4 regions of the Kitasatospora sp. SC0581 genome follow, and region 4 is predicted to be linked to each of the others. Evidence: riboswitches for the same ligand, from Rfam matches in the RefSeq annotation. Region 4 holds a riboswitch; each other region holds the start of a gene.

The links. Region 4 has a riboswitch for cobalamin ahead of ACLWS4_RS34285 (prenyltransferase/squalene oxidase repeat-containing protein). Riboswitches for the same ligand answer to the same signal wherever they lie in the genome.
Region 1: it holds a riboswitch for cobalamin, as region 4 does, so the genes downstream of both, ACLWS4_RS13805 (cobalamin biosynthesis protein) here and ACLWS4_RS34285 (prenyltransferase/squalene oxidase repeat-containing protein) in region 4, are expected to answer to the same signal.
Region 2: it holds a riboswitch for cobalamin, as region 4 does, so the genes downstream of both, ACLWS4_RS16355 (FecCD family ABC transporter permease) here and ACLWS4_RS34285 (prenyltransferase/squalene oxidase repeat-containing protein) in region 4, are expected to answer to the same signal.
Region 3: it holds a riboswitch for cobalamin, as region 4 does, so the genes downstream of both, ACLWS4_RS16500 (ribonucleoside-diphosphate reductase subunit alpha) here and ACLWS4_RS34285 (prenyltransferase/squalene oxidase repeat-containing protein) in region 4, are expected to answer to the same signal.

Annotation. Positions count from the first base shown of each region.
Region 1 is NZ_JBLRWA010000006.1:282,656-290,112, reverse strand. Features, by position in the region: gene ACLWS4_RS13810 (alpha/beta hydrolase family protein) at 1-778, opposite strand, end outside; cobalamin riboswitch at 1,116-1,249, shown strand; gene ACLWS4_RS13805 (cobalamin biosynthesis protein) at 1,357-2,370, shown strand; gene ACLWS4_RS13800 (cobyric acid synthase) at 2,367-3,881, shown strand; gene ACLWS4_RS13795 (putative cobaltochelatase) at 3,982-6,117, shown strand; gene cobO (cob(I)yrinic acid a,c-diamide adenosyltransferase) at 6,124-6,729, shown strand; gene ACLWS4_RS13785 (cobyrinate a,c-diamide synthase) at 6,734-7,457, shown strand, end outside.
Region 2 is NZ_JBLRWA010000008.1:237,906-245,362, reverse strand. Features, by position in the region: gene ACLWS4_RS16390 (hypothetical protein) at 1-139, shown strand, start outside; gene ACLWS4_RS16385 (SigB/SigF/SigG family RNA polymerase sigma factor) at 233-1,294, opposite strand; gene ACLWS4_RS16380 (anti-sigma regulatory factor) at 1,481-1,891, opposite strand; gene ACLWS4_RS16375 (GNAT family N-acetyltransferase) at 2,080-2,556, opposite strand; gene ACLWS4_RS16370 (nuclear transport factor 2 family protein) at 2,567-2,950, opposite strand; gene ACLWS4_RS16365 (ABC transporter substrate-binding protein) at 3,041-4,033, opposite strand; gene ACLWS4_RS16360 (ABC transporter ATP-binding protein) at 4,050-4,853, opposite strand; gene ACLWS4_RS16355 (FecCD family ABC transporter permease) at 4,850-5,929, opposite strand; cobalamin riboswitch at 6,052-6,177, opposite strand; gene sodN (superoxide dismutase, Ni) at 6,259-6,654, opposite strand; gene sodX (nickel-type superoxide dismutase maturation protease) at 6,931-7,293, shown strand; gene ACLWS4_RS16340 (CGNR zinc finger domain-containing protein) at 7,301-7,457, opposite strand, start outside.
Region 3 is NZ_JBLRWA010000008.1:269,372-276,828, reverse strand. Features, by position in the region: gene ACLWS4_RS16505 (ribonucleotide-diphosphate reductase subunit beta) at 1-696, opposite strand, end outside; gene ACLWS4_RS16500 (ribonucleoside-diphosphate reductase subunit alpha) at 717-3,128, opposite strand; cobalamin riboswitch at 3,320-3,454, opposite strand; gene ACLWS4_RS16495 (glycosyltransferase family 39 protein) at 3,527-5,218, opposite strand; gene ACLWS4_RS16490 (glycoside hydrolase family 26 protein) at 5,218-6,336, opposite strand; gene ACLWS4_RS16485 (glycosyltransferase family 2 protein) at 6,342-7,457, opposite strand, start outside.
Region 4 is NZ_JBLRWA010000039.1:29,547-37,003, forward strand. Features, by position in the region: gene ACLWS4_RS34275 (flagellar hook-length control protein FliK) at 1-365, shown strand, start outside; gene ACLWS4_RS34280 (hypothetical protein) at 450-1,862, opposite strand; cobalamin riboswitch at 1,995-2,071, opposite strand; cobalamin riboswitch at 2,150-2,294, shown strand; gene ACLWS4_RS34285 (prenyltransferase/squalene oxidase repeat-containing protein) at 2,401-5,196, shown strand; gene ACLWS4_RS34290 (hypothetical protein) at 5,193-6,302, shown strand; gene ACLWS4_RS34295 (CbiQ family ECF transporter T component) at 6,307-7,457, shown strand, end outside.

The sequences.
Region 1 (7,457 bases), on a different contig from region 4:
GCAGGTCGAGCACGGGCGAGTCGAGGATCAGGCCGCGGACGGCGTGCGACCAGGCGGAGCGGGCCACGGTCTGCAGCACGATGGTCGCGCCGACGGACCAGCCGTACAGGATCACCTTGCCCGCGCCGCTGTCGAGCGCCAGCCGTACCGCCGCCTCGATGTCGCGCCACTCGGTCTCGCCGAAGTGGCTGAGCCCGTCCGGGGAGGCGGGGGCGCCCCGGTCGCCGCGGTAGGTGACGGCGAGGGCGGGCAGGCCGAGCCGGTCGAGGACGGGGAGCACCGGGAGGGTCTGCCGGCGGTCGTCGCCGGGGCCGTGCACCAGGATCACCCAGGTGCCGCGCTTGCCGTCGAGCCGCCAGGCGGGGAGGGCGCCGAGCTCGCCGTCGGCGGTGGTGTCGGCGAAGGCCAGGCCGAGCGCCTCGGTGGGGTCGCCGAGGTGGACCCGCGGGGTGAAGCGGACCTCGGTGCCGGGGACGAGGGTGCCCCGGTCGGCGCGGACCAGTCGGCGGGTGACGCCCTGTTCGTCGGCGTGCAGCACCTCCTCGACGACCGCGTGCCCGCCGTCCGCCCACTCCACCGCCCAGCGGCCGGGGCGCAGGCTCGCGGGGCCGCGGGTGAAGGTGACCCGGCCGGCGGCGAGGGCGCGGACCTGGACCGGCCCGGACTCCTGGACGGCGGTCACCGGACGGACCATCCGCTCGGAGGCCCGGCGGCCGACCACCAGCACGGCGGCCCCCACCGCGGCGGCCGCCACGACGGCGGCGGTTCCCCAACGCATCTCGCTCCCCGCTCTGTTGTTCACGGACGTTGTTCACGGACGTTGTTCACGGACGTTCTTCACGGACCGGACGGTGTTCGAGCCCCAGTTCACCGGCGCTCCGCCCGACCGGCCACCGGGCTGGGCCGTCCGGGTCACCCGGCGGGCGCTCCCGGGGTGCTCAGGGCGGTGCTCAGGGCGGTACTCAGGGGGTGCCGGTGGCGGGGGTCGGGGCGGGGCCGCGCCGGGCGATCCGACCGGGCGTCAGCGGCGTCCCCGTGTGACCAACCCCTCCGTGACCTCGGTTGACTCCCGGTTCGGGCCCGTGATGGGATCCTGGGGCCAAACGGAGGCATGGAGAGGAAGCCGGTGGAAGTCCGGCGCGGTCCCGCCACTGTCACCGGGGAGCACGCTCGGAACATCGCCACGGCGGGCCGTCGACGGCCGCTGGAAGGCTCCGGGGGTGCGTTCGACCCGGAAGCCAGGAGACTCTCGCCGCCGTCACGTCGATCCAGGGCGCGGACCCTGAGTGAGGACACGCACGCGATGCAGGCTGCCCCGCCCGGCCGGACTCCGAGCTGCCCTCCGCCGTGCGGCCGATGACCCCGCGCGCGCCTTCCCCCGCTCCGCGCCCGCTGACCCGAGCCTCGCGCCCGCTGGCCCGCGCCGCCGTGTTCGCGCTCGGCGCCGCCGCGGGCTACGCCGCCGACGCCCGCTTCGCCGACCCCCGCCGGGGCCACCCGGTGGCCTTCTTCGGCAGCGCCGCGACCCGGCTGGAGCGGCGGCTGTGGCGCGACGACCGCGCCGCCGGGGCCGGGTACACCGCGCTGTGCGTGGGCGCGGTCGCGGCGGGCGCGGTCGCCCTGGACCGTACGGTGGGCCGGCGCCCGCTGGGCCGGGCGGCGCTGGCGGCGGCCGCGACCTGGACGGTGCTCGGCGGCACCTCGCTGACCCGGGAGGCCCGCACCATCGGCCGCTCGCTGGCCGCCGGCGACCTCGCCGCCGCCCGGGAGCGGCTGCCGCACCTGTGCGGGCGGGACCCGAGCGCGCTGGACGGGCAGCAGATCGCCCGGGCGGTGGTCGAGTCGGTGGCCGAGAACACCGCCGACGCCGTGGTGAACGCGCTGACCTGGGGCGCCCTGGCCGGCACCCCCGGCCTGCTGGCCTTCCGCGCCGTGAACACCCTGGACGCCATGGTCGGCCACCGCTCGCCCCGCTACGCCCGGTTCGGCTGGGCCTCGGCCCGGCTGGACGACGTGGCGGGCTGGCCGGGTGCCCGGCTGACGGCCCTGCTGACGGTGGCCGCCGCCCCCGAGCCCCGGACCGCCTGGCGGGTCTGGCGGCGCGACGGCTCCGCGCACCCGAGCCCGAACGCGGGCCAGGCCGAATCGGCGTTCGCCGGCGCGGTGGGCGTCCGACTGGGCGGCACGCTGCGGTACGGCGAGCGGGTGGAGCACCGGCCCGTCCTGGGCGCGGAGCTGCGGCCGGTGACGGTGGACGACATCGAGCGGGCCTGCGCGCTCTCCCGGCGGGTGGGCGCACTGGCGCTGGGTACGACGGTCGCGGGGCACGTCCTGCTGCGGGCACTGCTGAAGAAGAGGGGACGGGCATGAGCAACGCACTGCTGGTCGCGGGGACGACCTCGGACGCGGGCAAGAGCGTGGTGACGGCCGGGATCTGCCGGTGGCTCGCCCGCCAGGGCGTACGGGTCGCGCCGTTCAAGGCGCAGAACATGTCGCTCAACTCCTTCGTCACCGCCGACGGCGCCGAGATCGGCCGCGCCCAGGCGATGCAGGCGCAGGCCGCCCGGGTGGAGCCGGAGGCGGCGATGAACCCGGTGCTGCTCAAGCCGGGCGCGGACGGCCGCAGCCAGGTGGTGCTGCTCGGCCGGCCGGTGGCCGAGGTCGGCGCGCTGGACTACCGCGAGCGCAAGCCCGTCCTGCTGGAGCGCGCCCTGGAGTGCCTGGCCGACCTGCGCGGCCGCTACGACGTGGTGGTCTGCGAGGGCGCGGGATCGCCCGCCGAGATCAACCTGCGCGACCGCGACATCGCCAACATGGGCCTGGCCACGGCCGCCGCCCTGCCGGTGGTGGTGGTCGGGGACATCGACCGCGGCGGGGTCTTCGCGGCGATGTACGGGACGCTGGCGCTGCTGTCGGCGGAGGACCAGCGGCACGTGGCGGGCTGGTTCGTCAACAAGTTCCGCGGCGACGCGCGGCTGCTGGCGCCCGGGCTGGAGATGCTGCACGAGCTGACCGGCCGTCCGGTGCTGGGCACGCTGCCGATGCTGCCCGGGCTCTGGCTGGACGCCGAGGACTCGCTGGACCTGTCCACCGTGGCGGACCGGGCGGACGGGCCCGGGCCGCTCGGCGCGGACGTGCTGCGGGTGGCCGTGGTGCGCTTCCCCCGGCTGTCCAACTTCACCGACATGGACGCGCTCGCGCAGGAGCCGGGCGTGCTGGTCCGCTGGGCGACCAGGCCGGAGGAGCTGGCCGACGCCGACCTGGTGGTGCTGCCCGGCACCCGGGCCACCGTCGCGGACCTCGCCTGGCTGCGCGAGCGCGGCCTGGAGCCGGCCCTGAAGGCGCGGGTGGCAGCCGGACTGCCGGTCCTCGGGGTCTGCGGCGGCTACCAGATGCTGGCGCACTCGATCGTGGACGAGGTCGAGTCGAAGGCGGGCGCCGTCGACGGTCTCGGGCTGCTGCCGACGCGGGTGCGGTTCGGCGTCGAGAAGGTGCTGGCGCGGCCGGTCGGCGAGGCGTTCGGGCAGCGGGTCGAGGGCTACGAGATCCACCACGGGGTGGTGACCGTGGAGGGGGGCAGTCCCTTCCTGGACGGCTGCCGGGTCGGCCCGGTCTGGGGCACCACCTGGCACGGCGCGCTGGAGAACGACGGGTTCCGCCGCGAACTCCTGCGCGAGGTCGCCGAGTTGTCCGGCCGGGCGTTCGTCCCGGCGCCGGACACCTCCTTCGCCGCGGCGCGCGAGGCCCGGCTGGACCGGCTGGGCGACCTGATCGAGGAGCACGCGGACACCGACGCGCTGTGGAAGCTGATCGAGGGCGGGGTGCCGGCGGCCGGATCGCTGCCGTTCCTCCCGCCCGGGGCCCCTGGGAGTGACGCATGAGCCGGACACGGGCACAGGGCTGGGCAGGACCGCCGAACCGGGCGGGGCGGCAGGGCCGGGCACGATCACAGAGTCAGGCACGACAGGACTGGGGTACGGCATGAGTGACGTCCGCTATCCGTTCACCGCGATCGTCGGCATGGCCGACCTGCGGCTCGGACTGCTGCTGAACGCGGTCTCCCCGGCCGTGGGCGGCGTGCTGGTGCGCGGCGAGAAGGGCACCGCGAAGTCGACCATGGTGCGCGCGCTGGCCGGCCTGCTGCCGTCCATCGCCACCGTGGACGACTGCCGCTTCGCCTGCGACCCGGCCGCGCCCGACCCGCAGTGCCCGGACGGGCCGCACGACTCCCCGTCCTCCTCCGAACGGCCCTCCCAGCTGGTGGAGTTGCCGGTCGGCGTGGCCGAGGACCGGATCGTCGGCTCGCTCGACCTGGAGCGGGCGCTGGCCGAGGGCGTCAAGGCCTACGAGCCCGGACTGCTCGCCCGGGCGCACCGCGGCGTGCTCTACATCGACGAGGTGAACCTGCTCCAGGACCACGTGGTGGACCTGCTGCTGGACGCCGCCGCGATGGGCCGCTCGTACGTCGAGCGCGAGGGCGTGTCGGTGCGGCACGCGGCCCGGTTCCTGCTGGTCGGCACCATGAACCCGGAGGAGGGCGAGCTGCGGCCGCAGCTGCTCGACCGGTTCGGCCTGACCGTCGAGATCGCCGCCACCCGGGACCCGGCCGAGCGCGCCGAGGTGGTCCGCCGCCGGCTCGGGTACGACGCGGACCCGGCCGGCTTCGCCGCGCGGTTCGCCGAGGAGGAGCGGGCGCTCGCCGAACGCATCACCGCGGCACGGGAGTTGCTGCCCAAGGTCGAGCTGACCGATGTGGCGCTGCGTCAGATCACCGCCGTGTGCGCCGCGTTCGAGGTGGACGGCCTGCGGGCGGACATCGTGATGGCCCGCACCGCCGTCGCGCTGGCCGCCTGGGACGGGCGCACCGAGGTGCTGGAGGAGGACGTCCGCAAGGCCGCCCAGCTGGCCCTGCCGCACCGCCGCCGCCGCAACCCCTTCGACGCGCCCGGGCTGGACGAGGAGCAGCTGGACCGGACCCTGGAGGAGCACGCCCAGCAGGAGGAGCCGGAGCCCGAGGACGACGGGCCCGGCCCGGACGGCGACGGTGGCGGCAGCGACGACGGAGACGGGCCGGAGGGCGGCCCGGACGGGGGCGGCCCCGACGGCGGCGGCGCGCCCGAGCCGTCCGACGGCGGCCCCGAGGCGCCCGAGGCGCCCGAGGCGCCCTCCCCCGAGGACCCCGCCTCCGATGGCCCCGAGGCACCCGCACAGCCGCCCGTACCGGCCCAACACCCGGCCCCCGCGCGGGAGTCGGCGCCGGTCGCGGCCGGCGACCCGTACCGGACGCGGCTGTTCACCGTGAAGGGCACCGGGCACGGCGCCCAGGGCCGCCGCTCCCCCGCCGAGACCACCGGCGGGCACACCATCCGCGCCCGCCGCCCGCAGGGCGCGCTCGCCCGGCTGCACCTGACCGCGACCCTCCAGGCCGCCGCGCCGCACCAGGCCGCGCGCGGGCGCAGCGGGCGGGCACTGGTGGTGCACAAGGACGACTTCCGCGAACAGGTGCGCCAGGGACGGGAGTCCAACCTGGTGCTGTTCGTGGTGGACGCCTCCGGCTCGATGGCCGCCCGGCAGCGGATGACCGCCGTCAAGGGCGCGGTGCTGTCGCTGCTGATGGACGCCTACCAGCGCCGCGACAAGATCGGCATGATCACCTTCCGGGGCTCGGGCGCCGAGCTGGCACTGCCGCCCACCTCCTCGGTGGAGGTCGGCGCGGCCCGGCTGGAGTCGCTGCCCACCGGCGGGCGGACCCCGCTGGCCGCCGGCCTGCTGCGCGCCCACGAGGTGCTGCGGGTGGAGCGGCTGCGCGACCCGAGCCGGCGCCCGCTGCTGGTCGTGGTGACCGACGGCCGGGCCACCGGCGGGCGGGACGCGCTCGCCCAGTCGCGCCGCGCGGCCGCGCTGTTCGCGGCGCAGGGCACGGCCAGCGTGGTGCTGGACTGCGAGTCCGGCCCGGTCCGCCTGGGCCTGGCCCGCACCCTGGCCGGGCTGCTCGGCGGTGCCGCCGTCAGCCTGGACGAGCTGCGCGCCGAGGGCGTGGCCTCGCTCGTCCGCGAGAACCGCGCCGCGGACCGCTCCGCGAACCGTTCGACCACTTCGATGCGAAAGGCGGCCTGAGCCGACATGCCCAAGGGAGTCCCCGAGAGCGTCCCCGACGACGGCCTGACGACTCGTCAGCGCCGCACGCTGCCGATCACCGCCGTGCACACCGGCCCCGGCAAGGGCAAGTCCACGGCCGCGTTCGGCATGGCGCTGCGGGCCTGGAACCAGGGCTGGCCGGTCGGGGTGTTCCAGTTCGTGAAGTCCGCCAAGTGGAAGGTCGGCGAGGAGAACGCGCTGCGCGTGCTCGGCGCCTCCGGCGAGGGCGGCACCGTCGACTGGCACAAGATGGGCTCCGGCTGGTCCTGGATCCAGCGCTCCGCCGAGCAGGAGATGTCCAGCGAGGAGGCGGCCAAGGAGGGCTGGGAGCAGGTCAAGCGCGACCTCGCGGCCGAGACCTACCGCTTCTACGTGCTCGACGAGTTCACCTACCCGATGCACTGGGGGTGGGTCGACCCGGACGAGGTGGTCGCCGTGCTCAAGGACCGCCCGGGCAGCCAGCACGTCGTCATCACCGGCCGGTACGCGCCCGAGGCGCTGACCGGCTTCGCCGACCTGGTCACCGAGATGACCAAGGTCAAGCACCCCATGGACGCCGGCCGCAAGGGCCAGCGCGGTATCGAGTGGTAGACCGTTGAGCAACATCCCCCGCCTCGTCGTCGCCGCGCCCTCCTCGGGCGCCGGCAAGACCACCGTCGCCACCGGCCTGATCGCGGCGCTCGCCGCGCGCGGGCTGGCGGTGTCGCCGCACAAGGTCGGCCCCGACTACATCGACCCGGGCTACCACGCGCTCGCCGCCGGGCGCCCGGGCCGCAACCTGGACGCCTTCATGTGCGGGCCGGAGCGGATCGCGCCGCTGTTCCTGCACGGCGCGGCGGGGGCGGACGTCGCCGTCGTCGAGGGGGTCATGGGCCTGTTCGACGGGGCCTCCGGGCGCGGCGAACTGGCCTCCACGGCGCACGTCGCCAAGCTGCTGCGGGCGCCGGTGGTACTGGTCGTGGACGGCTCCTCGCAGTCCCGCTCGGTGGCCGCGCTGGTGCACGGCTTCGCCTCCTGGGACCCGCAGGTGCGGCTCGCCGGGGTGATCCTCAACCGGGTCGCCTCCGACCGGCACGAGCACCTGCTGCGCGAGGCCCTGGAGGAGGGCTCCGGCGTGCCGGTGCTGGGCGCGCTGCGCCGCTCGGCGGCGGTCGCCACACCCTCCCGCCACCTCGGACTGATCCCGGCGGTGGAACGCTCGGCGGAGGCCCTCCGGGCGGTCGCCGACATGGGTGAACTGGTCGCCTCCTCGGTCGACTTGGACGCCCTGCTCGAACTCGCCCGGACGGCACCGGAGTTGGACGCCGAACCCTGGGACC
Region 2 (7,457 bases), on a different contig from region 4:
GGTCGGCTACTACATGGCCGAGAGCGGCGGCGCGATGATCGCGGTCGGCGTGCTGGTCGGCGCACTCGGCCTGGTGGGCATCGGCTGCCTGCTGAACCCGAAGTCGACGGCGGCCCTGTACGCCCCGTCCGAGGACTAGGGGTACAGGGCCGCCGGGAGCCTGAAGCCGGGGCTTGAAGCCGGGGGCTTGAAAGGGGAGCCTCAAGCCGGGGGAACTGAAGGAGCGTCAGCCCTACTCCTCCACCAGGAGCTTCTCCCGCAGCTGGGCCAAGGTCCGGGCGAGCAGCCGGGACACGTGCATCTGGGAGATCCCCACCTCGGCGGCGATCTGCGACTGGGTCATGTTCCGGAAGAACCGCAGCACCAGGATCTTCTGCTCCCGGGGCGGCAGTTGGGCCAGCAGCGGCTTGAGCGACTCGCGGTACTCGACGCCCTCCAGCGCCTCGTCGGTCGCGCCCAGGGTGTCCGCGACGGCCGGCGACTCGTCGTCGCTGTCCGGCACGTCCAGGGACAGCGTGGAGTACGCGTTGGCGGACTCCAGGCCCTCCAGGACGTCCTCCTCGGAGATCCCCAGGTGCTCGGCCAGCTCGTGCACCGTGGGGGAGCGGCCGTGCCGCTGGGAGAGTTCGCTGGTCGCCGTGGTGAGCGACAGCCGCAGCTCCTGGAGGCGGCGCGGGACGCGCACCGCCCAGCCCTTGTCGCGGAAGTGCCGCTTGATCTCCCCGACGATGGTCGGCGTCGCGTAGGTGGAGAACTCGACCCCGCGCTCGTGGTCGAAGCGGTCCACCGACTTGATCAGGCCGATGGTGGCGACCTGGGTCAGGTCGTCCAGCGGCTCGCCCCGGTTGCGGAAGCGCCGGGCCAGGTGCTCGACCAGCGGGATGTGCATCCGCACCAGCTGGTTGCGCAGCTCGACCCGCTCCGGGGAGCCCTCGGGCAGTGCGGACAGCCGGACGAACAGCGCGCGGGCGGCCTCCCGGTCCGGGGCGCCGGTGCGGTGCGAGCCCTGGGCGGGCAGGGCGACGTGCGGCTCGACCTCGGCCGTCGACTCGGCCTCGACCGCGGGGTCGGCCTCGACCGCCGGTTCCGTCCCGACGGCCGGGGCCGCCTCGTCCACCGGGTCCGGCGGGGGCGCGGAGGCAGGCGTCGGCTCGGACGTCGGCTCGGTGGGGTGGCTCATCCGCTGGGCGTCCTTCGGGTGCGCTTCGTCGTTGGCGGCGAGGCCGGGAACGCTCGCCTGGGTCGGTACGGCAGGTCCCGCCGTCGCGAGGCCGGTACGGTCCAGATCACTCACGGCCATTCCCCCGTTCCGTTCCGGGAGCACCGGGGCCGGTGGCCCCGGAATCGTCTCGTTGGTCGTACCGCGTGGGTGGCGGTACCGGGAGCCGTCCGTCGGTCCCCTGAGCGGGGGAGCGGCGGACGGCCCTTGCGCGGGTGCTGCTCGGTGCTGCTCGGTCGTGCGGTGCGGTCCGGCGCCCGACTAGTGGGAGGGGGACCCGCCGCGCTTCTTGTGCAGGCTGATCGTCACGGTCCTGTCCTCGGCGACCGAGGAGTCGACCTCGCCGGCCAGGGCGGAGAGCACCGTCCAGGCGAAGGTGTCCCGTTCGGGAGCCTTGCCGTCGGTGGTCGGGGCGGAGACGGTGACCTTCAACGAGTCGCCGACCAGCCGGAACTCGCAGGACAGTACGGAGCCGGGCACCGCCTGCTGGAGCAGGATGGCGCAGGCCTCGTCGACCGCGATCCGCAGGTCCTCGATCTCGTCGAGCGTGAAGTCCAACCGGGCCGCCAACCCGGCCGTCGCTGTTCGCAGGACGGAGAGGTAGGCCCCGGCTGCGGGCAGCCGGACCTCCACGAAGTCCTGAACGCCGAGATCGCCGTCGATCTGGGACACCCTTGCCTCCTGGGTGGCGCGCTGTGCTTTCTTGGTACCCCGCTTGTTACCGCTTGCTACCCCCGAAGGGGGCCCGGCGCCGCGGATCCGCCATCGCTCTGCCTTCCGCACCCCGGTTCGGGAGTTACTCATGGTAAGGCATTGCGACGCAGGGTGGCAGACCCTTTCCCCGGACTCCCGGGAGCCGTTCAGCGCTGCCCGGCGGCGGCCAGCGCCCCGTCGGAGAGCCGGTACACCGTCCACTCGTCCATCGGCACCGCGCCGATCGACTTGTAGAAGTCGATCGAGGGCTGGTTCCAGTCCAGGACCGACCACTCGACCCGGGAGTAGCCGCGCTCGACGGCGATCCGGGCGAGTTCCAGCAGCAGCGACTTGCCGTGGCCGCCGCCGCGCGCCTCCGGGCGGACGTACAGGTCCTCCAGGTAGATCCCGTGGGTGCCGCGCCAGGTCGAGAAGTTGCGGAACCAGACCGCGAAGCCGACCGGTTCACCGGTGGCGTCGTCCTCGGCGATCAGCCCGAACAGGGCCGGGTTCTCGCCGAACAGGGCCTCGTGCAGCTGCTCCTCGGTGGCCTTCGCCTCGTGCAGGGCCTTCTCGTACTCCGCGAGTTCGCGGATCATGGCGTGGACGACGGGGACGTCGGTGGCGACGGCGGTGCGGATCATGTCCGTGAGCCTACTGCTCGGGACCGGTCTCGTCCCAGGCCTGGAGGGAGGTCTGGTCGATGATCCGGCCGTCCCGCAGACCGGCCATCGAGGACATCAGCACCCGGACGCCGTCCGGGTACCGGCAGGACTCCAGGAAGGCGACGTGGTCGCCCTGGACGACCACCTGTTCCAGTGTGTGGGTCATCTCGCGGCCGTAGACGTCGTCCAGCATGGCGCCGATCTCCTCCCGCCCGTGCATCACCAGGGGGTGGCTGGGCTGGGTCTTGCGGTCGACCATGCGCAGTTCGGCGTCCTCCGCGTAGAGCGCCAGGAGGGCCTCGGCGTCGCGGCGCTCGATGCCCTCGCGCAGTGCGCGGGTGTCGAAGGCGGCGGGGGCCGTCGTGGTGGTCATGATCTCGCTCCTCCGGTCGGGTTCCGTCGGCTCGTACCTTGAGCGTACGCCCGCGGCCGCCCGGACCCGGAGGAGCGGGATCCGGGCCGGTCAGGAGGCCGGCACGGTGCGCAGGTAGGCGGCCAGCGCGCTGATCGCGGCCGGGTTGCGCGGGCTCTCCACCAGGTCGACGTAGTCCATGACGAAGATCCGGCCGTTCCTGACCGCGGCGACGTCGGCCAGCGGCGGGAAGGACATCAGGAACTTCCGCTTCTCCTCGGCCTTCGGCGTCGCGTAGTCGTTGATCACGATCACCTCGGGGTCGCGCTGCACCACGCTCTCCCAGCCGGCCGTGACCCAGCTGTCGGCGAGGTCGCCCATGATGTTGGTCCCGCCCGCCTTGGCGATGATCTCGTTGGCGGCGGCGAACTTCCCGGCGGTGTACGGCTTGTCCTGCCCGCTGTCGTACAGGAAGACGGACGGGTGGCGCTCGGCCGGCGGGACGGCGGCGATCCGCGCCTTGAAGTCCGCGATCAGCTGGTCGGAGCGGTCCTTGACGTCGAAGATCTCGCCGAGGTTGGCCAGGTCGGTGTAGAGCGCCTCCAGCGGGTCCATCACGCCGCGCTCGGTGCCCTTGCCGCTGCGGCAGGACTCGCTGAGCACGTACGAGTCGACGCCGAGCGCCTTGAAGGCCTGCGGGGTGACGCCGCTGCCCTCGTCGAAGCCGTAGTGCCAGCCAGCGAAGACCAGGTCGGCCATGGCGTCCAGCGCGATCTCCTTGGTGAGGATCTTCTTGGAGAGCCACGTGGTCTGCTGGTAGCCGTCCTTCCAGGCGACCTGGTCGATCTTCCCCTTGTCGTCGGGCATCACGTAGCCGGCCATCCGGTCGGCGAGGCCGAGCGAGAGCATCAGTTCGGTGATGTTGACGTCGTTGGTCACCACCCGGGCGGGCTTCTGCGCGAAGGTGAGCTTCTCCCCGCAGTTGTCCACCGTCACGGGGTAGTGGGCGGAGGCGGTGGCGGCCTCCTTCGGGGCGATCTCGGCGCCGCAGCCGACGAGTCCGAGGGCGAGCAGGGCGGTGGCGGCAACGGCCTTGGTGCGCACGGGAGTTCCTTGGGGGTCAGGGGAGGCGGTCGAAGAGCAGCTGGAGGGCGCCGGTCTCCGGGTGGCGCACCGGGGTGCCCCGGACGCCGAACACCTCGGCCAGCAGGGCGGGTCGGAGCACCTCGTCGGGCGGCCCGGAGGCGACGATCCGGCCGTCCCGCAGGACGTACAGCAGGTCGCAGTGGCCCGCCGCCAGGTTGAGGTCGTGCAGCGCGGTGAGCACCGTCGGACCGGCCTCGCGGGCGAGCGCCAGCACCTCCAACTGGTGCGCGATGTCGAGGTGGTTGGTGGGTTCGTCGAGCACCAGCAGGCGCGGCTCCTGGACCAGCGCGCGGGCGAACAGCACCCGCTGCTTCTCGCCCCCGGACAGGCTCAGGAAGCCCCGCTCGGCGAGGTGCCCGGCCCGGACCTTGCGCAGCGCCTCGGCGCAGCGCCGCTCGTCCCCGTCGACTTGGGCGCCGAAGCCGCGGCGGTGCGGCAGCCGGCCCATGGCGACCACCTCGGCGACGGTGAAGTCGAACTCGGCGGAGTGCTCCTGGGTCAGCGCGGCCACCCGGCGGGCGCTCTCGCGGGCGGTGAGGGCGTGCAGGTCGTCGCCGGCCAGCCGGACCACGCCGCCGGCCGGCTTCAGCACCCGGTAGACGCAGCGCAGCAGGGTCGACTTGCCGCTGCCGTTGGGGCCGATCAGGCCGACCACCTGCCCGGCGGCGGCCGCCAGGCTCACCTCGTGGACCAGCCGGGTGCCGGCCAGTTCCACCGAGACGCCGTCGACGGCGAGGTCCTGGGCGTGCACCGGGGTCGGGTCGGTCGTCGCGGTCACCGGGCACCTCCGAAGGCCTGGCCGCGGCGGCGCATCATCACCAGGAAGGCGGGCACGCCGAGCACCGCGGTGAACACCCCGACGGGCAGTTCGGCGGGCGCCAGCAGGGTGCGCGAGGCGATGTCCACCCAGACCAGCAGCAGCGCCCCGGCGAGCGGCGCGACCACCAGCACCCGGCGGTGCCCGGCGCCGACCAGCATCCGCGCCAGGTGCGGCATCAGCAGCCCGACGAAGCCGATCGCCCCGCTGACCGCGACCACGGTGCCGGTGACGGCGGCGGTCACCACGAACAGCTCGCGGCGCAGCCGGTCCGGGTCCACACCGAGCGAGGCGGAGGTCTCGTCGCCCATCGCGAGCGCGTCCAGCCGCCCGGCGGTGCAGGCCAGGTAGGCGAGCCCGGCCAGCACGGTGACGGCGGCGATCGGCACCTTGCCCCAGGTGGCGCCGCCGAGGCTGCCGAGCAGCCACATCATGACGTCCCGGGCGGCCTCGCCGCGGTCGGCGGCGAAGACCATCAGGGTGGTGGCGGCGGAGAAGCCGTAGGACAGCGCGGTGCCGGTGAGCACCAGCCGCAGCGGGGTGAGCCCGTACGCGGTGCGGGCCGCGACGTAGACCAGGGTCATGGCGGCCAGCGCGGAGCCGAAGGCGGAGGCGGAGATCGCCCACACCCCGAGCGAGGCGAAGGCGCCGAACAGCATCACGGCGTTGGCGCCGACGGCCGCGCCGGAGGAGATGCCGAGCACGAAGGGGTCCGCCAGCGCGTTGCGCACCAGGGCCTGGACGGCGACCCCGCAGGCGGCCAGCCCGGCGCCGACCACGGCGGCCAGCACGGTGCGCGGCAGCCGGATCTCCCAGACGATCGCGTACGCGGCCGCCTCGTCCGCGTCCAGCCGGCCGCCCGTCAGCCCGGCGCCCAGGAGCCGCAGCACCCGGGGCAGGCCGAGCCCGGAGGAGCCGAGGGCGACCCCGCAGACCAGGGAGAGCAGCAGGGCGGCGGCGAGTCCGGCGGCGAGCGGGACGACGGGTATTCGGCGAGTGGGCGGGCCGACTGCACGGTTGACGGGTGCGCGGTTCACGGGTGCGCCTTGCCTCGGGCCGGGAGCGCGCCGGGGCGGGCGCGGGCCGGGGGCGTGCCGGGGCGCCGTTCCCCTCGCAGTCCGCGGCGAGTTGTCGGGAGGTCGGCGGCCGAGGGCGATCGGGCTGGCGCGGCCGTACGGGCGGGTACGGGCCGTGCTCACCGTTGCGGGTCAGCGCCGGATTCGCACCGGACTTCCCCCTCGGACGCCCTGGCAGCATAACAGCCACTCAGGGCAGGCAACCCTTACCGGGCCGGGTCGGACGTGAACGCACGACCGCCCCCGTCCGGCGGTGCGGACGGGGGCGGTCGGGTGGCGACGCGTCAGGCTCAGGCCTGCTTGGTCTCCCAGAAGATCTTGTCGACCTGGGCGATCAGGTCGAGCAGGGCCTGGCCGGTGGCCGGGTCCGTGGACGCCTTGGCGGCCGAGGCGGCCTTCAGGGTGTCGTTGATCAGCTGGTGCAGCTGCGGGTACTTCTCGAAGTGCGGGGCCTTGAAGTAGTCGCTCCACAGCACCGAGATGTGGTGCTTGACGGCCTCGGCGCGCTGCTCCTTGATGATGACGGCGCGGGCGCGGAAGTGCGGGTCCTCGTTGGCCTGGTACTTCTCCTGGGTGGCCTTGACCGACTCGGCCTCCAGCTTGGCCTGCGCGGGGTCGTAGACGCCGCAGGGCAGGTCGCAGTGGGCGTGGACGGTGGCGCGCGGTGCAAACAGACGAGAGAACATGGGAGTCCTTCCTTAGATCGTCTTCCCGCGCCCGAGATTACCCTTCCGCCCTCCCGGTTTCGCGATCGGGCGGTGGGCCTAGGGCGAAAGACGGACCGGGAACCGGCGCAATCCGGACATCGGACGGACGGCGGTCCGTACGGCAGACTGGGGGCGCGAGCGGGGGCGGGAGGAGGAGTCGTGGCGCGGAGCACGCGAGCGGAGGGCGCCGGGGCGGGGGAGCGCGGCCCGGGCGGCGCGCTGCCGTTCGGGCTGGTCGACGTGGCGGGGCCGTCGATGGTCCCGACCCTGCGCGAGGGCGACCGGCTGCTGGTCCGCTACGGCGCGCCGATCCGGCCCGGCGCGGTGGTGGTCTTCCGGCACCCCTTCCAGCAGGACCTGCTGGTGGTGAAGCGGGCCGCCGAGCGCCGGGCCACGGGCTGGTGGCTGCTCTCCGACAACCGCCCGGTGGACAGCGACAGCCGCAGCTACGGCGCCGTCCCGGACGAGCTGGTGCTCGGCCGGGTGCTGCTGCGGCTGCGCCCGAGCCCGGTCTGGCTGGCGCCGGGGCGCCGGCTGGAGCGGCTGCTGCTCACCCCGCGGCTGGCCCGGGTGCCGGGCCTGGCCCGCCGGCTCGGCGCCTGGGTCGAGGAGGTCTAGCGGGCCGCTACGCCCGGGCCGCCGCCTCCGCCTCCAGGCGCTTGCGGGCCCGGTAGGCGGCCACGTTGGCGCGGGTCGCGCAGCGGTCCGAGCAGTAGCGGCGGGAGCGGTTGGTCGAGGTGTCCAGGTAGGCGTTGCGGCAGGGCGCGGCCTGGCAGATGCCG
Region 3 (7,457 bases), on a different contig from region 4:
CTCGTCGTCGAAGAGGTCGGGCTCCTCCTCGCGGACGGTGTCGACCACCGACATCGCGAAGTCCATGTGCATGGACTCGTCGCGGAACACCCAGTTGGTGCCCGTGGCCAGGCCGTGCAGCAGGCCGCGCGAACGGAACCAGTACACGTAGGCGAAGGCGCCGTAGAAGAACAGGCCCTCCACGCAAGCCGCGAAGCAGATCAGGTTCAGGAGGAACGCGCGGCGGTCCTCCTTGGTCTGCAGCGAGTCGATGTGGTCGACCGCGTTCATGTACTTGAAGCAGAACTGCGCCTTCTGGCGGATGGAGGGGATGTTCTCCACCGCGGCGAAGGCCGCGTTGCGGTCCTCCGGGTCGGGCAGGTAGGTGTCCAGCAGCGTCAGGTAGAACTGGACGTGCACGGCCTCTTCGAACAGCTGCCGCGAGAGGTACAGGCGCGCCTCGGGCGAGTTGATGTGCTTGTAGAGGCTCAGCACCACGTTGTTGGAGACGATCGAGTCGCCCGTCGCGAAGAACGCGACCAGCCGGCCGATGAGGTGGCGCTCGCCCTCGCTGAGCTTCGCCAGGTCGGCGACGTCGGAGTGCAGGTCCACCTCCTCGACGGTCCAGGTGTTCTTGATCGCGTCCCGGTACCGGTCGTAGAACGACGGGTAGCGCATCGGGCGCAGGGTCAGCTCGAAGCCGGGGTCGAGCAGCATCTTGCGGTCTTCGGGGGTGGTCACTGGCAGGCCTCGCAGGACTCGGGGTTCTCCAGGGAGCAGGCGATGGCGGCTTCCTGCTCCGGGGTGAGGGAGGGGGTGTTCACGGGCACCGGCGCCGGCGCGGCGGCACGGGCGGTGCCGGACGCGGCCTGGGCGATGCGGGTGGCCGGGCGCGAACGCAGGTAGTAGGTGGTCTTCAGACCGACCTTCCACGCGTAGGCGTACATCGAGCTGAGCTTGCCGATGGTCGGCGCCGCCATGAACAGGTTCAGGGACTGGCTCTGGTCCAGGTACGGCATGCGGGCCGCGGCCAGGTCGATCAGCGCGCGCTGCGGCAGCTCCCAGGCCGTCCGGTACAGCGAACGGACCCCGGCGGGCAGCCAGTTCAGGTCCTGGACGGAGCCGTTGGCGTCGCGCAGGGCGTCGCGGGTCTGCTGGTCCCAGACGCCGAGCTCCTTGAGCTCGCGCACCAGGTACGGGTTGACCTGGAGGAACTCGCCGGACAGCGTCTCGCGCTTGAACAGGTTGGACACCTGCGGCTCGATGCACTCGTACACGCCGGCGATGGACGCGATGGTCGCGGTCGGCGCGATGGCCAGCAGCAGCGAGTTGCGCAGGCCGGTCTCGGCGATCCGGGCGCGCAGCGCCGTCCAGCGGTCGGCCCACTGCGGGGCGGCCGTCGGGAAGTGGTCGATGTGCAGCTCGCCGCGGGCGGCACGGGTCTCGCCGTACGCCTCGTGGCGGCCGAGCTGCTCGGCCAGGTCGGCGGAGCGCTCGTACGCGGTGAGCATGATGCGCTCGGCGATCAGCGTGGACAGGCGGGCGGCCTCGGCGGAGTCGAAGTCGATCCGCAGCTTGAAGAAGACGTCCTGGAGGCCCATCACGCCGAGGCCGACCGGCCGCCAGCGGGAGTTGGAGGTGCCGGCCTCGGTGGTCGGGTAGAAGTTGATGTCCACCACGCGGTCGAGGAACGTCACGGCCGTGCGGACGGTGGCGTCGAGGCGCTCCCAGTCCATGGCGCCGAGCAGGTCGTCGACGGTGGCACCGGGGGCCACGTGGGCGCCGAGGTTGACCGAGCCGAGGTTGCAGACGGCGGTCTCGGAGTCGTCCGTGACCTCCAGGATCTCCGTGCACAGGTTGGAGGAGTGCACGGTGCGGCCCGGCAGGGCGGTCTGGTTGGCGGCGCGGTTGGAGGCGTCCTTGAAGGTCATCCAGCCGTTGCCGGTCTGCGCCAGGGTGCGCATCATGCGGGCGTACAGGGTCTGCGCCGGGATGGTGCGGACGGCCTTGCCGGCCAGCTCGGCCTTGCGGTAGGCCTCGTCGAAGTCGGCGCCCCACAGGTCGACCAGCTCCGGCACGTCGGCCGGGGAGAACAGCGACCAGTCCTGGTTGGCGTTGACCCGGCGCATGAACTCGTCCGGGATCCAGTGCGCCAGGTTGAGGTTGTGGGTGCGGCGGGCCTCTTCGCCGGTGTTGTCGCGGAGCTCCAGGAACTCCTCGATGTCGGCGTGCCAGGTCTCCAGGTAGACGCAGGCCGCGCCCTTGCGGCGGCCGCCCTGGTTGACGGCGGCGACCGAGGAGTCGAGGGTGCGCAGGAACGGCACGATGCCGTTGGACTTGCCGTTGGTGCCGCGGATCAGGCTGCCGCGCGAGCGGATGCGCGAGTAGGACAGGCCGATGCCGCCGGCGTGCTTGGACAGGCGGGCGATCTGCGCGTAGCGGTTGTAGATCGAGTCCAGGTTGTCCAGCGGCGAGTCGAGCAGGTAGCAGCTCGACATCTGCGGGTGCCGGGTGCCGGAGTTGAACAGCGTCGGCGAGGAGGTCAGGTACTCCAGGCGGCTCATCAGGCCGTACAGCTCGGCCACCTCGCGCACCGACTGCTCGGAGTCGCCGACCGCCAGGCCGCAGGCGACGCGGAGCAGGAAGTGCTGCGGGGTCTCGATCACCTTGCGGGTGATCGGGTGGCGCAGCAGGTAGCGGGACTGCACGGTGCGCAGGCCGAAGTACTCGAAGCGGTCGTCGCCGGCGGTGTCGATCAGCGCGTCCAGGGCGGCGGCGTGCTTGGCGACGAAGTCCGCGGTGGTGTCGCCGATCAGGCCCTCGGTGTGGCCGACGGCGATCGAGGCGGAGAAGGACACCGAGCCCTGGCTGTTCGCCTCGTCGACGATCTCCAGCGCGAGCAGGCGGGCGGCCAGCTTCGAGTACTGGGGGTCCTCGGCGATCATCGACGCGGCGGCGTCCACGGCCAGCCCGCGCAGCTCGGCGAAGTCCGAGCCGGCGTGGCGGCCGCGCAGCGCGGCGGCGGCGACATGGCCGGGGTCGACCTCGGTGAGGTCGGTGCTGCGGTCGGTGAGCAGCCGCAGCAGCGCGCCCCCGGGGTCGGAGACCGTCGGGTCGGTGAAGGCGGTACCGGAGCCCTGGGCGGGCAGGGTGGCTGAGGCAGCGGTGGTCAAGGCGCTCTCTCCTGGCGGCGATCGGCGGCGGTGCTCGGGGGGCCACCGGGCCGATCTGGGCAGGGGAGCACGGCGCGAACGCAAAAAGCGTCGCGCGAGGTGACTCCCCGGCCCGCCCGCGAGGCCCGGAGGGGTACTGCTGGTGCCGGCGCGGCCTCTGCGGGAGGGCCGTGGCGCACGCCGTCGGCAGGTACTCGGACTCGCGGGGTGCGGCTGCTGGAGCCGCCCGCTCACCGCTGCGGGGCAGTCCCGGATTCGCACCGGGTTCCCCTGCATCGACAGCAGAAGCGAGCATACATGTTGTGCCGCCGGACTGCGGCGGCACCATATGTTGTGCCTGTCGTGTCGCGGATGTGCGTGGGCCGGGCGGCCGGTCAGTGCTTCAGATAGACCTTGTACGTGCTCGAATCGCCGGTCGGCGAGGTGAATTGGGCGACCAGCCGGTAGTGTCCGGCGGCGCCCAGGGCCTCGCTCAGGGCCCGGTCGGTGGCCCTCGGCGCGGTGCTGTCGAGGACGACCATGGTGAACCAGCCGTCCCGGATCGCGGCGACGCTGCCGTCGTCGCCGTGGTGCTCGACCCCGGCCCCGTCGCGGTAGTCGGTGCCGGCGCGCGCGGAGACCCACTGCTCGGGCTTGGAGACGCCGCCGAGGTAGTACTCGGCGAGTCCGTCGACCTCGGTGAGGTAGCGGCCCTGGGGCTCCGTGTGGACCCGCAGGACGGCCAGCAGGCGGCCGGAGTCGGGCCCGTTCTGGTAGCGCAGTGCGGACTGTTCCAGGCCGAGGGCGAGCAGGGCGACCCAGACCAGGATGCCGAGCTGGGGGTGGCGGAAGTGGGCGCCGACCAGCCGGGTCAGGCCGACCCCGGCGAGCGGGGCGGCCAGCAGCATGCCGTAGCCGAGGTGGCGGAACAGCGCGCCGGAGGTGCCGGTCCACAGGTGGGCGGCGGGGACCAGCAGGGCGGTGGCGGTCAGGACGGCCCCGAGCAGGGCGCGCCGGCCCCGGGTGGTGGGGAGGGGCTCCTTCTCCGGCGCGTCGTGCTCGGGCATCTGTTCGCGGCGCGCGTAGGCGATGGTGCCGGCCACCGCGAGGACGGTGAACAGGCCGGCCCACTGGAGCGTGCCGAGCAGGACCGAGCCGGCCGAGCCGGGGGCGTTGCCGCGCGAGGGCGACCACCCGGCGACCTTGCCGAGGGTGCCGTACGGGAGCAGCAGGACGAGGGTGCCGAGGGCCGTCAGCAGTGAGCGCAGGGCGGCCGGGCCCACCCGGTGGTACGGCCGGGCGCAGGCGAAGGCGAGGGCCACCAGGGCGGGGACGGCGAAGGCCGCGGAGTAGGCCGTGGCGCAGGCCAGCGCCGTGGGCGGGGCGGCGAGCAGGGCCAGGGCCGGATGGCGGCCGGCGGTGAACACCGTGGTCCAGGCCGCGAGGGCGACCAGCAGGACGGCGAGGGACTCGGGCGCGGCGTAGAAGCCGACCACGACGGTGGACTGGAGGACGGCGTACCCGGCGATGGCGCAGATGGCGACCCGCTCGTTGAACAGCCGCCGGGTCAGCGAGTACAGCAGGACCGTGGTGAGCAGCGCGAAACCGAGGCTGAGCAGCCGGGTGCCCCAGATGCCGTTGGCGTCGGCGGCGGCGCCGGCCAGCGGCGGGTAGAGCCAGGGCGAGCCGTGCACCCGGTCGACCAGGTCGGTGGTGACCGGGGTGCCGTGCAGCAGGTGGGCCAGCTGCTGGCGGCCGGCGACCATGGCGGCGGCCTCGTCGGGGTGCGCGGCGGCCAGCAGGCGCAGCGAGAGGGCGGCCTGGACGGTGAGGACGGCGCCCAGCAGCCCGCGGGCGATCCACCGGCGCCGGGGGCTGGTGCCCGGGTCCCAGCCGATCGCGGGGACCCGCGGGATGGTGTACGGGGCCAGCTCGACGCCGTCGGGGTTGTCGACCGTTACGGCGGGGCGGGGCCCGTCGGGGCTGTCCACCGCCACGGCGCCGGGCCCGTCCGGGTCCGGCTCGGCGGCCGGGTCGTGGGCGGAGCGGCCGTGCGGGACGGGGGAGAACTCGGACTCAGTGCTCATCAGGGGTTCCGGATGTCGAAGCCGTAACGGGGGTCGGACACGCGCTGCTTGAACGCGGCGAGGGTGTCCGGCACGGCCTCGACCCGCCAGTCCGCCCGCTTGACGATGTTGAACCAGACGAAGCCGACGATGTCGTCGTGCGCCTCCAGCCCGGAGAACAGCTGGTCGATGTCCGCGTGCTGGCGCTTGCCCTGCTCGGAGGCGGTCTCGCTGATGAAGAAGGGCTTCTGGGAGAAGCCGCGGATCTCGGCCATGGTCGGGCCGTAGAGCGCGTCGAAGGTCTTGGGCCCGGTCTTGGTGAAGTAGCCGGTCATGCCGGCCCAGTCGACGTAGGTGTCGCCGGGGTAGTACGGCTCCAGGCGGGTGTTGGGCGCGGGGTCGGTGATGTTGGGGCTCCAGACCCAGATCACGTTGGTGGCGCCGGCCTGGTCGAAGAGGTCGTGGACGTGGCGCCAGGCGGCCACGAAGTCCTCGGGGGTGGCGGCCTGACGGCCCCACGGGTACCAGTCGCCGTTCATCTCGTGGGCGATGCTGACGGCGATCGGCAGGTTGAACTTGGCCACGGCCTTGGCGACGCCGCGCACGTAGTCGTCGGTGTCGCCGGCCGCGATCGAGGCGAGCGAGCGGTCGTGCGGCTCCCAGGCCATGAAGGGCAGCGCCCCGGCGTCGTGGATCCGGCGGGCGCCCGCGGTGTCGAAGCCGCCCTTCCAGTGGGCGTAGAACTCCAGGACGTTGGGCTGCTTGCCGATCGCGTCGCGGTAGCCGGGCAGCGCGTCCATCGTGGCGGGGACGTCGGGCAGGGCGGCACCGAGGTACTTGTGGCTCGGCCTGAGCAGCGGCGTGACGTCGTACGGGACGCCGGCCGGCAGGGCCTTGGGCGTGGCGGGCGCGGCCGGCGCGGTGCCCCCCGCGGCGGGGGTCGCGCCCGGAGTGCCGGGAGTCCCGGGGGCGCCGGGAGCCGGGGTGGCGGCCGGGGCGGCCTGGGCGAGGTCCTTCTGCATCGCGAAGCCGGGGTCCTCGGGGCCGCACGCGGTGGTGAGCAGCAGGCCGGCGGCGGCCAGCAGCGGGAGCGCCAGCCGGTGACGGAGCCGGCCGGCCCGTCTCGGGTGGGCGGACATGGCGATCACACTGCTTCCGTCGGGCGGGGCTGGACGAGGACCCGGCCCACGATGGTGGCGTAGAAGAGGCCGGAGGCGAGGACGAGGGCGAAGTTCAGCGGGCCCATGGTGAGCATCCGCCAGATGCTCAGCAGCACCCAGAGCAGGGCGGTTCCGCCGCCCCAGGCGATGACGCCGATCCAGAACCGCCGGGTCCTGTTCCGCTTGGCGCCGCTGGAGCCGGTCGGCTGCCAGGCCATCCGGTTGCGGCGCACGATGTCCCAGATGGCGAAGACGTGCGCCCAGCCGTACATCATGCGGGCGGCCCAGGCCTCCAGCCGGTAGGGGTTGCGGTGCCAGAGCGGGAAGATGACCGTCGCGTAGAGCAGGCCGGGCAGCACCAGCGCGGTGTTCTCCCAGCGGATCAGGTCGGGGCGGGCGAGCAGCAGGACGATCGGGATGAGCGGTGAGACGACGGTGAACAGCGCCGTGTGGATGTAGTAGAAGAAGCCGGACAGGTAGCAGGCCCGGGTGATCGGCCGCAGCTTGGTCTGCCAGAACTTCTTGCTGCCGAGCAGGCTCATCGAGCCGGTGCACCAGCGGTACTGCTGGTTGAAGAAGCCGCCGACGTTGTCCGGGCAGACGCCGGTGGCCAGCGCGACGGGTATGTACTGGAGGTCCCAGCCGAGGCGGCGCAGGTCGAACCCGGTGTGCACGTCCTCGGAGTGGCCGATCAGCGTGGTGCCGCCGTTCTCCTCCAGCGCCGCGCGCCGGTACACCGCGCAGCTGCCCACGCAGATGGCGCCGTCGCTGCGCTGCCGGGAGACCTGGACGGTCCGGTAGAACAGCTCCTGGACGGCGCCGGCGCCGCGCTCGATCCAGTTCTGCGAGTCCAGGATGCGGAAGAACTGCGGGGACTGGACGATGCCGAGACGGGGGTCGGCCTCCATGTAGGGGAGCATCTCGTTCAGCAGGTCCGGCCGGGGCGCGAAGTCGGCGTCCAGGATGAGGATGTAGTCGCTGTCGGAGTTGCGGAAGCCGAACTGGAGGTTGCCGGCCTTCTTGAACCAGCCGAGCTTGTCGCGGGTGCCGTACACGAACCCGAAGTCGACGGCCATCTGCGCGAGTTGCGGGCTGTTGCT
Region 4 (7,457 bases):
CGCGGGCGGCCGCCTGCGGCGGCACCACCGGAGTCACCGTCGTGGTCGACTTCACCGCCGTCGGCGGCGGCATCCAGACCGGCTGCGCGCCCGGCGACCCGGCCAGCGGCCTGGCCGCGCTCACCGGCGCCGGATTCTCGTACGCCTTCCACCCGCGCTACCCGGGCTTCGTCTGCACCATCAACGCCCTGCCGACGACCTGCACCAACCCGACCGGCAGCGCCTACTGGTCGTACTGGCACGCCCAGCACGGCGGCCCCTGGTCATACAGCAGCCTGGGCGCGGGCAGCTACGACCCGGCCCCCGGCGACGTCGAGGGCTGGTCCTTCGGCGCCGGCGCACAGCCGGGCACCACCGCGCCCTGACAGGCGGAGGGCCACCGGCGCCCCGCCCCCTTCTCCGGAAGGGGCCGGGGCGCCGGTGCCCCCGTCCTGCGTCGCGTCGTGCGGTCAGCCGCCGTAGCGCAGCGAGACGGTGTCGCCGAGGTGGACGGTCGCGGCCCGGGCGGCCGGGGTGGCGGTGGCGCCGTCCAGGCTGAGCTTCCAGGTGGAGGAGCCGGCGTTGGCCGTGCCGTTGAGCGCGGTGACGGTGCCGCCGCCGGTGGACGGGGTGACGGAGGTGACGCAGCCGCTCGGGGTCGCGGTGGCGGCCGCGTCGAGGACGTCGCCAAGGGTCGCGGTGGTGCCGGTCGGGGTGAGGGTGACGGCGCAGACCCTGAGCGCGCCGGTGCCGTCGTCGACGACCAGCGGGAGCCGGGCGGCGGTGCCGGCGGTGAAGTCGGTGGTCGCGGCCCAGGCGGGCTCGCCCGCGGTGGTCGGGGCGGGCGGGGTGGCGGTGAACCCGGCACCGGCGACGGCGCGCAGGCCGTCGACGGAGGCGTAGGCGGACGGGCTGGTGTCGGTGGGAAGGTACTTGAAGCCGCCGCCGGGCTTGAACTGCTGGGAGATCAGGAAGTCGACCGGGGTCTTGCCGGTGCCGCTGGTGAAGTCGGTGCCCTGGGGGTTGATGCCGCAGGCGTTGAGGCCGGACACGGCCCAGCCGTTGGAGTCGGTGTTCACCCCGAACATGGCGTTGAAGGCGCCGGAGGAGGCGAGCTTGCCCTTGAGGAAGTTCTTGGCGGCGACGACCGCGGAATCGGTGTTGGGCACTCCGGCGGTGCAGAGGGAGGCCATGGCGGCACCCGTCATGTCGATGTCGCTGCCCTGGGCGAGTGCCGTCGGGTCGCCCGCGGCCTTGCTGTAGTTCCAGCCGCCGTCGTTGTGCTGGTTGGCGCGCACGGCCGTGACGGAGGCGTCGAGCAGCGGCTGCGGGGCGCGCTGGGCGCCGGCCTGGGTCCTGGCGCCGGCGAGGGCGAGCAGGCCGAAGACGGTGCCGTTGAAGTTGGCGGACGGGCCGTAGTAGCCGGGTTCGGCGGTCTGCCAGTAGGCGGTGAGGTCGGCGAGGAGGTTGCGGCCGGGGCCGACGCGGGCGGGGTCGATGCCGGCCGCGTAAGCGTTGAGGACGGCGCGCTCGTAGTCCGTGGCCACGGGCGAGGTGCCGGGCCAGCCGGGGGCGGCGAGCTGGTTGCGGTAGACGAGGCGGGCGTTCCTGCTGCTGTCCCCGCCGGGGGTCACGTCGGCGGCGGCCGTTCCGGCGGCGGCGAGCGCGCTGAACGCCCACTCGTTGGAGAGTCCGCCGCCGGTGACGTAGCTGCCGTCGGCGGCCTGGAGGGACTTCAGGTACGTGACGCCGGTGCTCTTGGAGGTGGCTATCTGGGCCGGGGTGGCCGTCGCGTGGGCGGGGACGGCGGAGAGCAGCAGGGCGCCGGCCGTCAGGGCGACGGTGGTCGCCGAGGCGGCGCGGGACGAGGTGCGGAGGGGCACGGGACAGGCTCCTTGGGGTGGCGGGCGCCGACCCTGCCCCGGGACTCCCGCGTCCGCTCGGGGCGCGCGACTGCCGGAGCGGTCGCCGCCCGGATCGCGTGGGCCGGCATTCGCCGTGGTGCATGGCCGGGCGGGCATTCGGGCTCGGGACGGCACGGTCACCGCCCCACACCGCTGCGCGTCAGCCCCGGGTTCGCACCGGGTTCCCCCGCTCGGCCACCGCGGACGCTACCGCACAGGTCCATCGCCCGACGAGGTGATGTGATCGACCTGACGCCCCGTTGACTCTCCGTCGGTCAGCGTGGTCTGATGAACCGATTTTTTGCCCTCGGCATTCAGGGGAAGCCGGTCCAACTCCGGCGCTGACCCGCAACCGTGGACCCACCTGAGGGTGGGTGAGCCGGAATGCCTGGACCGGGGGTCTGTTCACAGAGCACTTGCGTCGTCGCGGACTACGACGCGGTTTCGACGGCCCCGTGCCCGCGGGCGACCGTCGGCTGCGCCGTCGCCTCGCGTGTCGACCGACCAGGGAGTCGTCGTGAGGGTCAGCAGCAATCGCACACGTCACAGGAACCGGGACCTCGCCTCGCTGGTGGTCGCCGGCACCGTCGCCGTCGCCGCCTGCGGCACGGTCCTGCTCGGGTACCCGGGTACCGCCTCGGCCGACCCGATCGAGCAGTGCACGGCGACGACGGGCGCGATCGTCGCCGTCGACTTCACCCACTGGGGCGGCGGCGTCGTCCGGGGCTGCGACGCCCACCCCACGACGGGCATGAACCTGCTGCACAACGCCGGCTTCACCACGACCGGCACCGAGCACGACGGACCGGCCTTCATCTGCCGGCTCGGGACCGGGACCTTCAACGGCGGCGCCCAGTACCCGACACCGGCCGAGGAGCCGTGCGTCAACACCCCGCAGGCCACCGCGTACTGGTCGTACTGGATCGCCGAACCCGGCCAACAGGCCTGGTCCTACAGCCGGTTCGGGGCCGGCACGCAGAAGCCCAAGCCCGGCGAGGTCGAGGCCTGGGTCTACGGCGGTACGGACATCGGCGGCACCAGCGGGGCGCCGAACTTCACCCCGGACTCCGTCCGCGCCAGGAACGGCGGCCCCTCGCCCTCCGCCTCCCCGTCGGCGACGGCGAGCCCGAGTACGACCCCGAGCCCCACCGGATCCCCCTCCGCCACGGGCGACCCGGCGGCCGCCGCGGCCTGGCTGGCCGGCCAACTCGTCGGCGGCGACCACATGGAGAACTGGGCCGCCCCGGGGCCCGACTACCCCCGGACCGCCCTCACCGCCATCGCGCTCGCGGCGGCGGGGACGCAGGACCCGGCGCTGCGCAAGGTGGTCGCCTTCCTCGACGCCCACACCGACGCGTTCCTGCACCCCGACGGGCCGGCCGGCGCGCCGGACACCAGGGCCGCCGCCCTGCTGGCCCTCGTCGCCGAGAGCACCGGCCGCGACCCGCGCGCCTTCGGCGGGCGGGACCCGGTCGCCGCGCTCACCGACCACGTCTGCACGGGGGCGGGGGAGAACGGCAGGTGCACCGCCGCCGGGGACTTCCTCGGCGCGTCCTCGCCCTGGGTCCAGTCCCTCGGCGTCATCGCCCTCCAGCGCGCCGGCGTCACACCGCCCGCCCCGGCCCTCGCGCGGTTCGCGGCCTTCCAGTGCGCCGACGGCGGCATGGCCGGTTCGATGATCGTCGCGGGTGACCACTGCGAGTCCGACCCGTCCGCCACCGCGATCGCCGCCCTCGCCCTGCGGACGGCCCCCGGCTACGAAGCGGCCGCCAGGAAGGCCGCCGACCAGCTCGCGGCGAGCCAGCAGCCCGACGGCTCCCTCCTCCCGTACCCCGGCGCCCCCGGCGACACCACCAGCACCGCGATCGCCGCCCAGGTCTTCCGGGCCACCGGCCAGGACGCCCGCCGGGCCGCCGCCACCGCCTGGCTCGCCGCCCGCCAGGGCAAGGACGGCGGCTTCGGCCCCGACGAGTCGACCACCGACCCGGACGCCGTCGCCACCGAGCAGGCCCTCCTGGCCCTCACCGGCACCGATCTCACCACCGTCCGGCACAACCCGGACGGCCCCACCACCACGCCGACCCCGCCCGCGGGGAGGAAGCCCGACGCGGCCAGGGGGAGCGCCTACCTCACCGACCCGTCCCGCCTGATCGACGGCCACTACTACGAGGGCTTCCCGGCCTTCGCCGACTTCGGCCTGACCATCGACGGGGCCTACGCCCTCGCCGCGACCGGCACCGACGACGCCGCGCTGCGCCGGATCGTCGACTTCCTCGACCAGCAGGGCAAGGACGCGAGCGAGCGCACCGTCAACGACTGGACCGCGATCGGCACCGAGTACGCCGGCGGCGGGTCCATCGGCAAGGAGGCGCTGCTCGCCGAGGCCGTCGGCCGCAACCCGCGGGACTTCGGCGGCCACGACCTGATCGCCGCCCTCGCCGCGCTGGTGTGCGCCAAGGCCGACGCGACCACCGGCTGCGCCGCCCCGGGCAACTACGCCTACGCCACCTCCGTCTTCTCCCAGGCGCTCGCCGTCATGGCCCAGCTTCGGGCCGGGGAGTCCACCGGCGCCGCCCCCGCGATCGCCTACCTGAAGGGCCTCCAGCACCCGGACGGCTCCTGGCCGAGCCTGATCCCCGCCACCGGCGACTCCGACGTGGACAGCACGGCGATGGCCGTCATGGCCCTCGCCCTCGTCCCCGGGGACGAGGCCGCCCGGGCGGTCGACCAGGGGCTCGGCTGGCTCGCCGCGCGGCAGCTGCCCGACGGCGGCTTCCCCGGCGCGTCCGGCGACTCCACCAACTCGGCCGCGCTGGCCGTCCAGGGCATGACGCTGCGCCAGGCCGCCTACGGTGGACAGATCGCCAAGGCGCTCGACTTCCTCGCCGGGCAGCAGAACGGCGACGGCGGGTTCAACGTCGCGGCCGCCGGGCAGCGGGGGTCGGACGTCCGCGCGTCCACGCAGGTGCTGGGCGGTGCCACCGGCATTTCCTTCGGGACGCTGTCCCGCGACCTCGCGGGCACGCCGACGCCTACTCCCACCGGGACTCCGACAGGTACCCCGACGGGGACGTCCTCCCCGACGGGTTCGCCCACCACGACCGGGCCGGCCCCGGCCACCGACGCCCCGTCGTCCGGCGGTGCCGCCGAGGCCGGGGGCGTACCGGTGCGGACCGGTTCAGGCGGCCTGGCCAGTACCGGAAGCCAGGCACTGGCACTGACGGCGGGAGCCGGCGCGCTGACCGCGCTCGGCGCCGGGGCCGTCCTCGTCGCCCGTCGCCGCACCGCGGCCGCCCCGGGGCGTCACCGGTGAGCCGGGGGCTCGGCACGCGCTTCGCCCGGCTGTCCGGGGCGGCGTCGCTGACCTTCGCGCTCGCCTTCGGCGGCGTCGCCGCGGGCACCGCCCCGGCCGCCGCGACCCCGTTGCCGATCGAGCAGTGCACCACCACCTCCGGTGCCGTACTCGCCGTGGACTTCGGGAAGTGGGGCGGCCCGCTGCTGCGCTCCTGCGGCACCACGCCCACCACCGGGTTCACCCTGCTCAACCAGGGCGGCTGGAAGACCACCGGCACCGGGCACGACGGGCCGGCCTTCATCTGCCGGATCGGCTACAGCGGCTTCCAGGGCGGAAAGCAGTACCCGACGCCGGAGCAGGAGAAGTGCGTCCTGACGCCCCCGGCCACCGCGTACTGGTCGTACTGGCACGCCGATCCGGGCCAGAACGAGTGGTCCTACAGCCAGCTCGGCGCGATGCTCTACCAGCCGAAGCCCGGCAGCGTCGACCTGTGGATCTTCGGCGGCACCAACGTCGAGGGCACCGAAGGGCGTCCGACGATCTCGCCGGACAGCGTCCGGGCCCACAACTCCAGCCCGGGCGGGCAGCCGGCCGACCCCGGCCAGGGCACGACGGGCGGCTCCGGCGGAGCGGCGGGCGGTTCCGGCGGGACGGGCGGATCCGGTACGACGGGCGGCAGCGGCTCCGGTGCGACCGGCGGCTCCGGGTCAACCGGCGGCACTGGCTCAACCGGCGGCCGGGCCCCGGCCCCCGCCACACCCCAGCCCGGCGGAGCCCGTCCGCCCGCGTCCGCCGCGACCCCGGGGACGGACCCCGCCGCCACCCCCGGGGACGGCAGCACCCCGTCGGGCGTGCCCGACCCCACGCCGGTGCCGGCCGAGCCGTCCACCGCCCCGCCGACCGACGCCCCGAGCGACCAGTCGACACCGCAGACGGCCGCGGCCGAGGCCGGGCCCACGTCCGCGGCAGCCGTGCCCGGCGGGGTGGTGGACGCCAACCCGGTGGCCGACGCCCCGCACGACTCCGGGTCGATGGTCCCCGCCGTGCTCGGCTCGGTCCTCGTCGTGGCGCTGGGCGTGGCCACGGTGGTGGCCGCCCGGCGCCGCCGCCGACGGGCCGAGTGATCCGGTGGGCACGCTCGACACACGCGAGTCCGGCTCCCCGCAGCGCGCCCCCGGGCGGGCCGCGGGGGGCCGGCGCGTTCCGCGCAACCTCCACCCGCTGGCCTGGTGGGCCTGGGCGCTGGCCCTGGCGACGGCGGCCAGCCGCACCACCAACCCGCTGCTGCTCCTGCTCGTCCTCGCCGTGCTCGGCTTCGTGGTCACCGCCCGCCGCAGCGAGGCGCCGTGGGCGCGCGGGTTCGCCTACTACCTGTGGCTGGCCCTGACGGTGGTGGCGATCCGGGTGGTCTTCCGGTGCGTCTTCGCCACCGGTGTCACCCCGCACGACCACCTGCTCTTCTCCCTGCCGCACATCCCCACCCCCGCCTGGTACGCGGGCATCGAGATCGGCGGCCCGGTCTCGCTGGAGGCCACGCTCTCGGCGGCCTTCGACGGGCTGCGGCTGGCCTGTCTGATCTGCTGCATCGGCGCCGCGAACACCCTGGCGAACCCCAAGCGGGCGCTGCGGGTGCTGCCCGGGGCCCTGTACGAGCTGGGCGTCGCCGTGACGGTGTCGCTCAGCGTCGCGCCCCAGCTGGTGCAGAGCGTCCAACGGGTCGCCCGGGCACGGCGGTTGCGTGCCGGGCGGCGCAAGGGCGTCCGTGCCCTGCGCAGCATCGTGGTGCCGGTCCTGGAGGACGCGCTGGAGCGTTCGCTCAGCCTCGCGGCCGCGATGGACTCGCGCGGCTACGGGCGTTCCGGCACCGCCTCGCGCCGCTCCCGCCGGCTGACCGGCGCGCTGATGCTGCTCGGCATGTGCGGCCTGTGCGCCGGGGTGTACGGGCTGCTGGACGGGACGGCCCCGGCCGCGCTCGGCCTGCCCGCCTTCCTCGCGGGCGCCGTGCTCTGCGTGGCGGGCCTGCTGCTCGGCGGGCGGCGGGTGCGGCGCACCACCTACCGGCCGGACCGCTGGCGGGCCGCCGAGTGGGGCGTGGCCGGCTGCGGGGTGACCGCCGCCGTGCTGCTGTTCGCCACCGTCGGTTACGACGCCACCGACCTCAACCCCTCGCTGTACCCGCTGACTTGGCCGACTCTGCCGCTCGTCCCGGTGCTCGCCCTGCTGCTGGCGGGGGCGGCCGGGATCGTCTCGCCGCCGCCCGGCCGGACGCCCGGACCCGC